2 regions of the Anaerobranca gottschalkii DSM 13577 genome follow, and region 1 is predicted to be linked to the other one. Evidence: a T-box and tRNA genes for the amino acid it is inferred to sense, from the RefSeq annotation. Region 1 holds a T-box; the other holds one or more tRNA genes.
The links. The T-box of region 1 lies ahead of BMX60_RS00910 (valine--tRNA ligase). A T-box ahead of a tRNA ligase gene usually reads a tRNA of that ligase, here a tRNA-Val.
Positions count from the first base shown of each region.

Region 2: it has a tRNA-Val gene. The T-box ahead of BMX60_RS00910 (valine--tRNA ligase) is inferred to sense a tRNA for this amino acid. The anticodon was not compared.

Region 1 is NZ_FOIF01000002.1:7,029-11,449, reverse strand. Features, by position in the region: gene BMX60_RS00910 (valine--tRNA ligase) at 1-1,785, opposite strand, end outside; T-box leader at 1,827-2,042, opposite strand; gene BMX60_RS00905 (NAD(P)/FAD-dependent oxidoreductase) at 2,120-3,268, opposite strand; gene BMX60_RS00900 ((2Fe-2S)-binding protein) at 3,258-3,533, opposite strand; gene BMX60_RS00895 (4Fe-4S dicluster domain-containing protein) at 3,540-4,022, opposite strand; gene BMX60_RS00890 (NAD(P)/FAD-dependent oxidoreductase) at 4,024-4,421, opposite strand, start outside.
Region 2 is NZ_FOIF01000006.1:52,255-56,675, reverse strand. Features, by position in the region: gene thrS (threonine--tRNA ligase) at 1-817, opposite strand, end outside; T-box leader at 886-1,093, opposite strand; gene ytxC (putative sporulation protein YtxC) at 1,137-2,021, opposite strand; tRNA gene BMX60_RS03250 (tRNA-Val) at 2,210-2,284, opposite strand; tRNA gene BMX60_RS03245 (tRNA-Leu) at 2,337-2,425, opposite strand; tRNA gene BMX60_RS03240 (tRNA-Cys) at 2,447-2,521, opposite strand; tRNA gene BMX60_RS03235 (tRNA-Gly) at 2,532-2,606, opposite strand; tRNA gene BMX60_RS03230 (tRNA-Phe) at 2,617-2,692, opposite strand; tRNA gene BMX60_RS03225 (tRNA-Asp) at 2,706-2,782, opposite strand; tRNA gene BMX60_RS03220 (tRNA-Leu) at 2,980-3,064, opposite strand; gene BMX60_RS03215 (hypothetical protein) at 3,152-3,364, opposite strand; gene BMX60_RS03210 (ABC transporter ATP-binding protein) at 3,379-4,421, opposite strand, start outside.

The DNA of each region.
Region 1 (4,421 bases):
ATCCAAATCTTCTACATTAAAATCCTGTAAATTCATCAAAACAAACCTAGCTGCATTCCAAATTTTATTTGCAAAGTTTCTACTATTTTCTACTTTATCTTCACTAAAGCGAATATCATTTCCTGGGGCTATCCCGGTAATCAATGTAAACCTTAGGGTATCTGTACCATATTTATCGATTATATCTAATGGATCAACACCATTTCCTAAAGACTTACTCATTTTTCGCCCTTGGGCATCCCTTACTAAACCATGGATATAGACATACTCAAAAGGTCTTTGTTTAGTAAATTCTAAGGAAGTAAATATCATTCGAGCAACCCAAAAATATATGATATCATAACCTGTAACTAAAACAGATGTAGGGAAATAACGTTGAAAATCAGGGGTGTTTTCCGGCCATCCTAAAGTTGAGAAAGGCCAAAGGGCTGAGCTAAACCATGTATCTAATACATCTTCATCTTGTTTTAAGTTTGATCCACCACATTTACCACAAAGGGTAAGAGTTTCTCGCTCAACAATTACCTCTCCACATTCACAATACCAAGCTGGTATCCTATGTCCCCACCAGATTTGTCTAGATATACACCAATCTCTGACATTTTCTACCCAATTTAAATATATTTTAGCAAACCTTTCAGGTATAAATTTTATTTCCCCAGATTTAACTTTTTCAATGGCAGGCTGAGCTAATGGTTTCATTTTAACAAACCACTGATCTGAATAATAGGGTTCTATAACAGTAGAGCAACGTTCACAATGTCCAACACTATGAAGATGGTCTTCTACCTTTATTAAATATCCTAAATCCTCTAATTCTTTTATCAATTCCTTACGGCATTGGAAACGATCCATACCTTGATAATGTAAAGCTTCTCCTGTCATTATTCCTCTTTCATCAATTACTACAATTGAAGGCAAATCATGTCTTTTAGCAATTTCATAATCATTGGGGTCATGGGCTGGTGTTACCTTTACAGCACCAGTACCAAATTCAGCATCTACATATTCATCGGCTACTATTGGTACTATTCTATTAGTAATTGGCAAAATTACATTTTTTCCAATTAAATCCCTATATCTCTCATCTTTAGGATTTACTGCCACAGCAGTATCACCCAACATGGTTTCCGGTCTAGTTGTTGCAACTACTAAGTATTGATCACTATTCTCAACGGGATATTTTATATGCCATAAATTACCTTGCTTTTCGATATGTTCAACTTCTATATCAGATAAAGCTGTTTGACAGCGGGGACACCAATTAATAATGTACTTACCTCTATAGATTAATCCCCTCTTATATAGCTCAACAAACACTGTTTTAACAGCTTCAGAACACCCTTCATCTAGAGTAAATCTCTCCCTTGACCAATCACAAGAGACTCCTAGTTTTTTTAGTTGGGAAGTAATCCTTTGATGATATTCTTCTTTCCATTTCCACACTAAATCTAAAAACTTTTCCCTACCCAAATCATGTCTTGTTTTATCTTGTTCCTTTTTTAGGTGTTCCTCTACCTTAATTTGTGTAGCTATCCCTGCATGATCTGTACCTGGTACCCATAAAGTATCATAACCTTGCATCCTTTTCCAACGAATTAGGATATCTTGTAATGTATTATCTAGGGCATGACCCATGTGTAGAGCACCAGTTACATTTGGTGGTGGAATTACGATAGTGAAACTTTCTTTAGTTTTGTCTCCAGATGGCTTAAAAAGCCCTTGTTCTGACCAAATATTATACCATTTTTCTTCAAAAGATTTAGGGTCATATACTTTTTCCATGAATATTCCTCCTTTAATCAAATAAATAAACCCTTCCATCCAGTTAGGACGAAAGGGTAAAATTCCGCGGTACCACCTAAATTCCGAATTAAATAAATTCGGCACTCGATATTATAACGGACATACCGGCTTACCCTACTATAATTCAGATAAGCAGCTTGTAGGCGACTTTCAGTATCCTTTCTAGGGGAAATTTCCACCAGCCTTTCCCTCTCTGGACTAGAGTAATACTTACTCCTCCTACTCATAGCTTTTAAAATATTTATTTTTTACCAGGTATTATACCTAAAATCACATTAAAAGTCAATCTATCCCTCTAGATTGTGTTAAATAATTATACTACAGATGGTTCTCTAATCAGTTTACCTTCTTTAAACCGTTTGAGATTTAATACTTTAATATCGATATCTAATGGTTGATCTGTAATCATTTTAGCTGTTAACTTCCCTACCGCTGGTGCTATCATAAAGCCATGACCACTAAATCCATTAGCTAAATAAAAATTTTCTACTTCTTCAGTATTCCCTAGGATTGGTTGGGCATCTGGAGTCATATTATATAATCCTGCCCATTGTCTTAACACTTTAATATTTTTCAAAACAGGGAGAACTGGAATTATTTTTTCAGCCATTTCCTCTAAAAAATTAGCAGTAGAAGATATATCAGTTCCCTTCAACTCATTAGGGTCACCAAAACCCATTATAAAACTGCCATGGGGGACTTGTTGACAGTAAAAACCATATTCTAAAGAGATTACCATGGGGTCTTGTATTTGCTTTACCGGTTGAGTTACAAGAATTTGATGCCTTTCAGAATATACAGGAAGTTCAATACCTACCATTTTAGCTATAAACTGGGCATAAGGGCCAGCAGCATTTATTAGGTAATTAGTTTTAATCTTTCCTTTTGTAGTAATCACAGATGTCACTCTTCCATTTATTACCTCAACATCAACTACTTCTGTATACTTATAAATTTGAACTCCCAACCTTTCGGCTCCAATGGCATATACTAAGTTAGCGAGAAAAGGATTTATATGACCATCCTTAGGACAATATGTAGCAGCTAATAAGCCATCTGTATTTAAATGGGGTACGATTTCTTTAGCTTCTTGAGGAGATAGTAACTGAACATCAATGCCTAAAGACCTTTGTAAAGCTATATTTTTTTTATATTGCTCCACTACCTTTTCACTATAGGCTAACATTAAATAACCTTTTTGTTTAAACTGGATATCAAATTCCGTTGGTATTTCTTCATGTAATCTTTCAAATTCTTTAATACTATCTTTAGCTAAAAGGCAATTCATTTCAAGGCCCCATTGATGTCTTACACCGGCTCCACAACGTCCTGTTGATCCTGCCGCCGGATATTCTTTTTCAATAATTACTATATCTTCTACTCCATACTTAGCTAAGTAATAACCTATCGAACAACCTATTATCCCTCCGCCTATAATCACCACATTAGCCTTATTTTTCATCTTTAAATCCTCCAAAAACTCCTAAAAATACCGGTTTACAAGGTGGCCGTAATTTATGTTGCTTAATTTCTTCTATTTCTTTTCCAGTCTCTTTACTCAACAAATTTTGTAGAATCCCTTGACAAGTCCTGCCTTGACAAGAACCCATACCACATCTAGTAATTCTTTTAATTTCTTCCGGTGTATCGATTCCCATTTTCAAAAGATTTCTGATCTCTCCTACAGTGACATCTTCACATCTACAAATAATGATATTTTCATCCATAAAATATCACTCCTCTACTTTAATAAAGCGTATAATATTTTCTTTTCCTTTCTCCACCTCTAAAGTTATCACTGCCGTTCGATCTAATTTACTATTATTTCTTATTTTTATAACTTTACATTTTGTAACAGGTTCTCCCCTTCTATCTAAACCTATAACCAGCTCTCCCTCTTTAGGTAAAGGTAAAAATTCATAAGGTATTGTCACTTTACCTTTATCCCCTTTTTGTTCTACAACAAAAATTGCTAATCCAGGACAAGCACCTACACAATTAGTACAACCATTACAAATATCATGGTTAACAACGGGTATTTTATTAATATCCTCCCCTATTTTCACTGCTCCTTTGGGACATGAGCTTTCACAAGGATTACACGGAATTTCTTGAAAACATTCAAATATCGCCACTGGACCTTGTTTTATTCGCTCTTCTGAAGGAAAAACTTTTTTAAGTTCTTCATCTGTTGGTATGCCAGTTTTTTTCAACATTTTAAATCCCCCCTAACTTCCTTAATCCCCTTCGTATTTTTTCTCCAACTTCCCCTTTCCTCAAAATTTCTAAACTATTTAAGGTTTTATCAATTTCTTGTTCTAACCCTAAACAACCTAAATTCCTAGATAAAGCTAACCCAGCCAATTTGCCTTCTACCATAGCAGAACTAGCTTCTTCCACTCCACAAACATCTCCGGCAACAAAAAGGTTTTCCACCGTTGTTTCTAAAAATTTATTCCGTTTTGGTACATATCCTCCTAACTCAGGTATCAATACCATTTCACAACCCCTATGCCAAAGAAGGTCATTGACAGGAGATAAACCTACTGAAAGACAAATGGTATCAACTTCAATTTTTCTATTAGAACCTTTAACTATATTCCAGTTTTTATCAA
Region 2 (4,421 bases), on a different contig from region 1:
TGAGGATCATTCCCTTTGGATGGTAAAAGGGCATACCTGGCGCTTCTTCACTGAAGCTAAAGAGGTCTAGCTCCCTACCTAATTTTCTATGATCCCTCTTTTTGGCCTCTTCAAGTCTGTATAAATATTCGTCTAACATTGATTTTTTAGGGAATGATGTACCATAAATCCTCTGTAACATTGGATTTTTTTCATCCCCTCTCCAATAAGCACCTGCCACATTGAGAAGTTTAAAGGCTTTTAACCTCCCTGTACTAGGTATATGGGGGCCTGAACAGAGATCCACAAAGTCTCCTTGTTTATAGTAAGTGATTTCTTCATCAGTTGATAACCCTTCAATTAACTCAACTTTAAAATCTTGTCCTAATTCTTTAAAGAATTTAATAGCTTCTTCCCTAGAGATAACATGTCTTTTAAAGGGAAGATCCCTTTTAATAATTTCCTCCATTTTCTTTTCAATTTTTTCTAAATCCTCGGGGGTAAAGGTCTTATCTACCATAAAATCATAATAAAAACCATCTTTGATACTTGGACCTATTGCCAGTTTCACCCCTGGATAAAGTTCTGTAACTGCTTGTGCCATTATATGGGCAGAACTATGCCTATAGATATCTTCCCCTTCTGGACTTTGAAAGGTAATGATATCTAATGTACTGTCATTTTCTAACTTAAAATTTAAATCTACTAGTTTTCCGTTAACCCTTCCTGCTAAAGCTTCTTTAGCTAACCTTGGGCTAATATCTTTAGCTATTTCTTCTACTGTAACTCCTACTTCATACTCCCTAACTGATCCATCTTTTAGAGTAACTTTAATCATTTAAACCTCAACTCCTTTCTAAAATAACAAAATCTTTTTTCTAGTATGTATAAAAAATCGTCCCTTGAAAAAGGGACGATTATACACCGCGGTTCCACCCTAGTTGAAGGATACTATCCTTCCACTTTAAATAGGATAACGGCTATTAACCGAAAAGGCTCATCGCCTTCAACTCCAGGGTGGTTTTTCCTAAGTTTCCCTTTAGGTATACTTTCAGCCACGGTATACCCTCTCTGAAAAGTTCCACAAAGTACTTTTCCCCTTCATAATTTTTAAGCAATATTTTTTGAAAATATTATATTGTTATTTATTCTAAAAGTCAAGTTGTTTTTATTTCTTCATTACTTTTTTCCATTGTATCTACAGGGTCAGCACAGTGATTACAACCTAAACATAAAACAACTTTCTCATCAAAGATACTATTTACAGTTGTTAACACTTCATCATCAAAATAAAAATCTTTTATATGGATAACTATTTTTTGAGGAGCATAGGTTACTAAACAACTTATAATTCCATCACAACCATTTACATCACCATAATTTTCCTCTGTTATTATTTCATGATTATCTCCTAAAATTAAATATTTACCACCCTTTTTTAATAAATGGGCTTCATTTACTTTAGGTTCTTGGATATCCACAAAATACCTAAGTAATTTAATAAAGTCATTATACTCTTTTTCTATATTCAGCTCTTCTTGAGCCTCTTGAATTATTTCTAATAAACTATCCATATAATCTTGTAGTCTAAACCTAATAAAACCTTCAATATTGATTTGCCATTGTTTCTCGAAATATTCTATAAGTTTTTCTGCAATATCAGCTTTTATTGTTTCATCTCTTTTAAAAACCTTATTCTTTTGTTTTATAATTTCTAATGACTTTATATACAATTTATTTTGTTCTTTTTCCGATAAAGTAGGGTAAAAGTTTTTAATATTTTTTTCTAATAAAGGTTTTTCCAAAACATCTACTATGTATGTTGCTAAAGCAAAGGCTATTTGTTTAACTGCAATTTTTTCATAATCATGATTACTAATGGTGGTATTATGAATTGAACATCCCAAAAAAGTTATGTTACCTTTAGATTCTTCTGTTAAGTTAATTTCCATCCCTAGTTGCCGTAAAGGTTCTAGTTTATCTTCTAAACAATATCTAAATTGTTCTAGATATCTTTTAGTACCTATCGTAAGACTTTTCATATTTCTTCCCCCCTTAAGATAATCTACCTAAATTTAGTATATGAGGGGTGAAGTTGTTATATACAGTTAAATTGTCAATAAAAATAATTGAAATTTTAACTTTCTTTCCAAAACTCTGGCATCATCAAAGGACTAGAAAACTTCTTAAAAAAAGGAAAAACAGCCTTTTAGCTGTTTATTATCATTTATGGTGGGTTCGGCGCGGATCGAACGCGCGACTTCTACCCTGTCAAGGTAGCACTCTCCCCCTGAGTTACGAACCCATTTTTAGTATAACAAAACCTGAGAACTTTGTCTCAGGTGTTAATTTTTAGTTGGTGCCGAGGACCGGAGTCGAACCGGTACGGGCCGTAAAGCCCGAGGGATTTTAAGTCCCTTGCGTCTGCCTATTCCGCCACCCCGGCAGGGTGTATTTGGTAAGATCTTGGAGGCGGCACCCAGATTTGAACTGGGGAATAAAGGATTTGCAGTCCTCTGCCTTACCACTTGGCTATGCCGCCAGACTTTTATTGGAGCGGAAGACGGGATTTGAACCCGCGACCCTCGCCTTGGCAAGGCGATGCTCTACCACTGAGCCACTTCCGCATGTTTTAAATGGTGCCTCAGGGCAGAATCGAACTGCCGACACGAGGATTTTCAGTCCTCTGCTCTACCGACTGAGCTACCGAGGCACATATACTTTACTGGCGGAGCTGACGGGATTCGAACCCGCGATCTCCTGCGTGACAGGCAGGCATGTTAGGCCTCTACACCACAGCTCCAACTCTTCATCTCAGCGACATTTATTATTATAACTCGTTTATTTTGTTTTGTCAATACTTTATTTTATTTTTAATTTTTTTACTTTCATTTACTTTCATTTGCTTTCATCTAATTTGTGGTGCTCTGTCACAACGACAAGATTTATTCTATCATTTATTTTATGTGTTGTCAACACTTTTTTATAAAAAATAAATTTTGGTGCGAGAGACGGGACTTGAACCCGTACGGTATTGACCACACGCCCCTCAAACGTGCCTGTCTGCCAGTTCCAGCACTCTCGCATTCCTTTATTATTATATACCATTTATTTGTATTATGTCAATTGAATTTTAATTAAAATTGCGGGATAAAGTTACCCCGCAAATTTTCTACCATGTTCTTATTAATAAGTATAATATTATCCCTAAGACTAAAAAGATAGGTCCAAATACAATTGTTGCTGAAATTATAATAGCCAAGATATCATCAAAGGTTAATTTTTCATCATAATCTTCACTATAACCTCTACTTTTCTTAATTGCTTCAGCCTTTTCTTTTTTAATTTGTAAGATTTTTTCTATTTTCTCCCTTTGATATAACACGTCATTTCATTCCTTTATTGATTTAGTTTATGGTGACAAGCTACAAAGTGTCCAGGTGAAGCTTCTTCAAGTTTTGGTGGTACATTCTTACAAATTTCCGTTGCATAGCGACAGCGGGTGTGGAATTTACAGCCTGCTGGCGGGCGAATAGGACTTGGTATATCTCCTTCTAATACATAAACTTCTTTTTTATCTACATCGATATCAGTAGTAGGTATTGCCATTAACAATGCCTCAGTATATGGATGCATTGGCCTCTGATACAATTCTTCTGTTTCTGCTAACTCCACTACATTACCTAAATACATTACTGCTACCCTATCACTAATATGTTTAATAACTGATAAGTCATGGGATATAAATAGATACGTTAATTTTTCTTGCTCTTTAAGGTCTTGTAATAAGTTAAGAATTTGTGATTGAATAGAAACATCTAGTGCAGAAACCGCTTCATCACAGACAATAAATTTAGGTTTTAGAGCAACTGAACGGGCAATACCTATCCGCTGCCTTTGACCACCAGAGAACTGATGGGGATAACGGTGAACAAAGTAATTTTGTAACCCACACTTATCCATAACATCTAAAACGTAATCTTGTAATTTGGGATCATTTGGAGAAAACATCTTATGGGCAAACAACCCTTCGGAAATAATTTGACCAACTGTCATCTTCGGATTTAAAGATGAATAAGGGTCTTGGAAAATTAATTGTAAATCTTTTCTTACTATCCTCATTTCATCTACGGTAAGCTTAGCTAAGTCTATCCCTTTATCTCTATAAGATTCTAATCTTTCAAAATCAGGATGATCCCTATATGGGTCTAACATTTTTTCTATAGTAGCCAATATTTCTTCTAGCTTCTTCTCTGCTTCTTTTAAAGCAGCCTTTTGTTCAGCTATTTTTTCCTTCAAGGTTTTTACTTTTTCTTCTATTTCTTTTTCACTGTTTCCTTTATCCCTCAACTTAGCTACTTTATTATCTAATTTTAATTGATAATCTTGAATTTTATTCTTAATTCTTCTTACCTTAATAGCTGCATTATGCTCTTTTAATA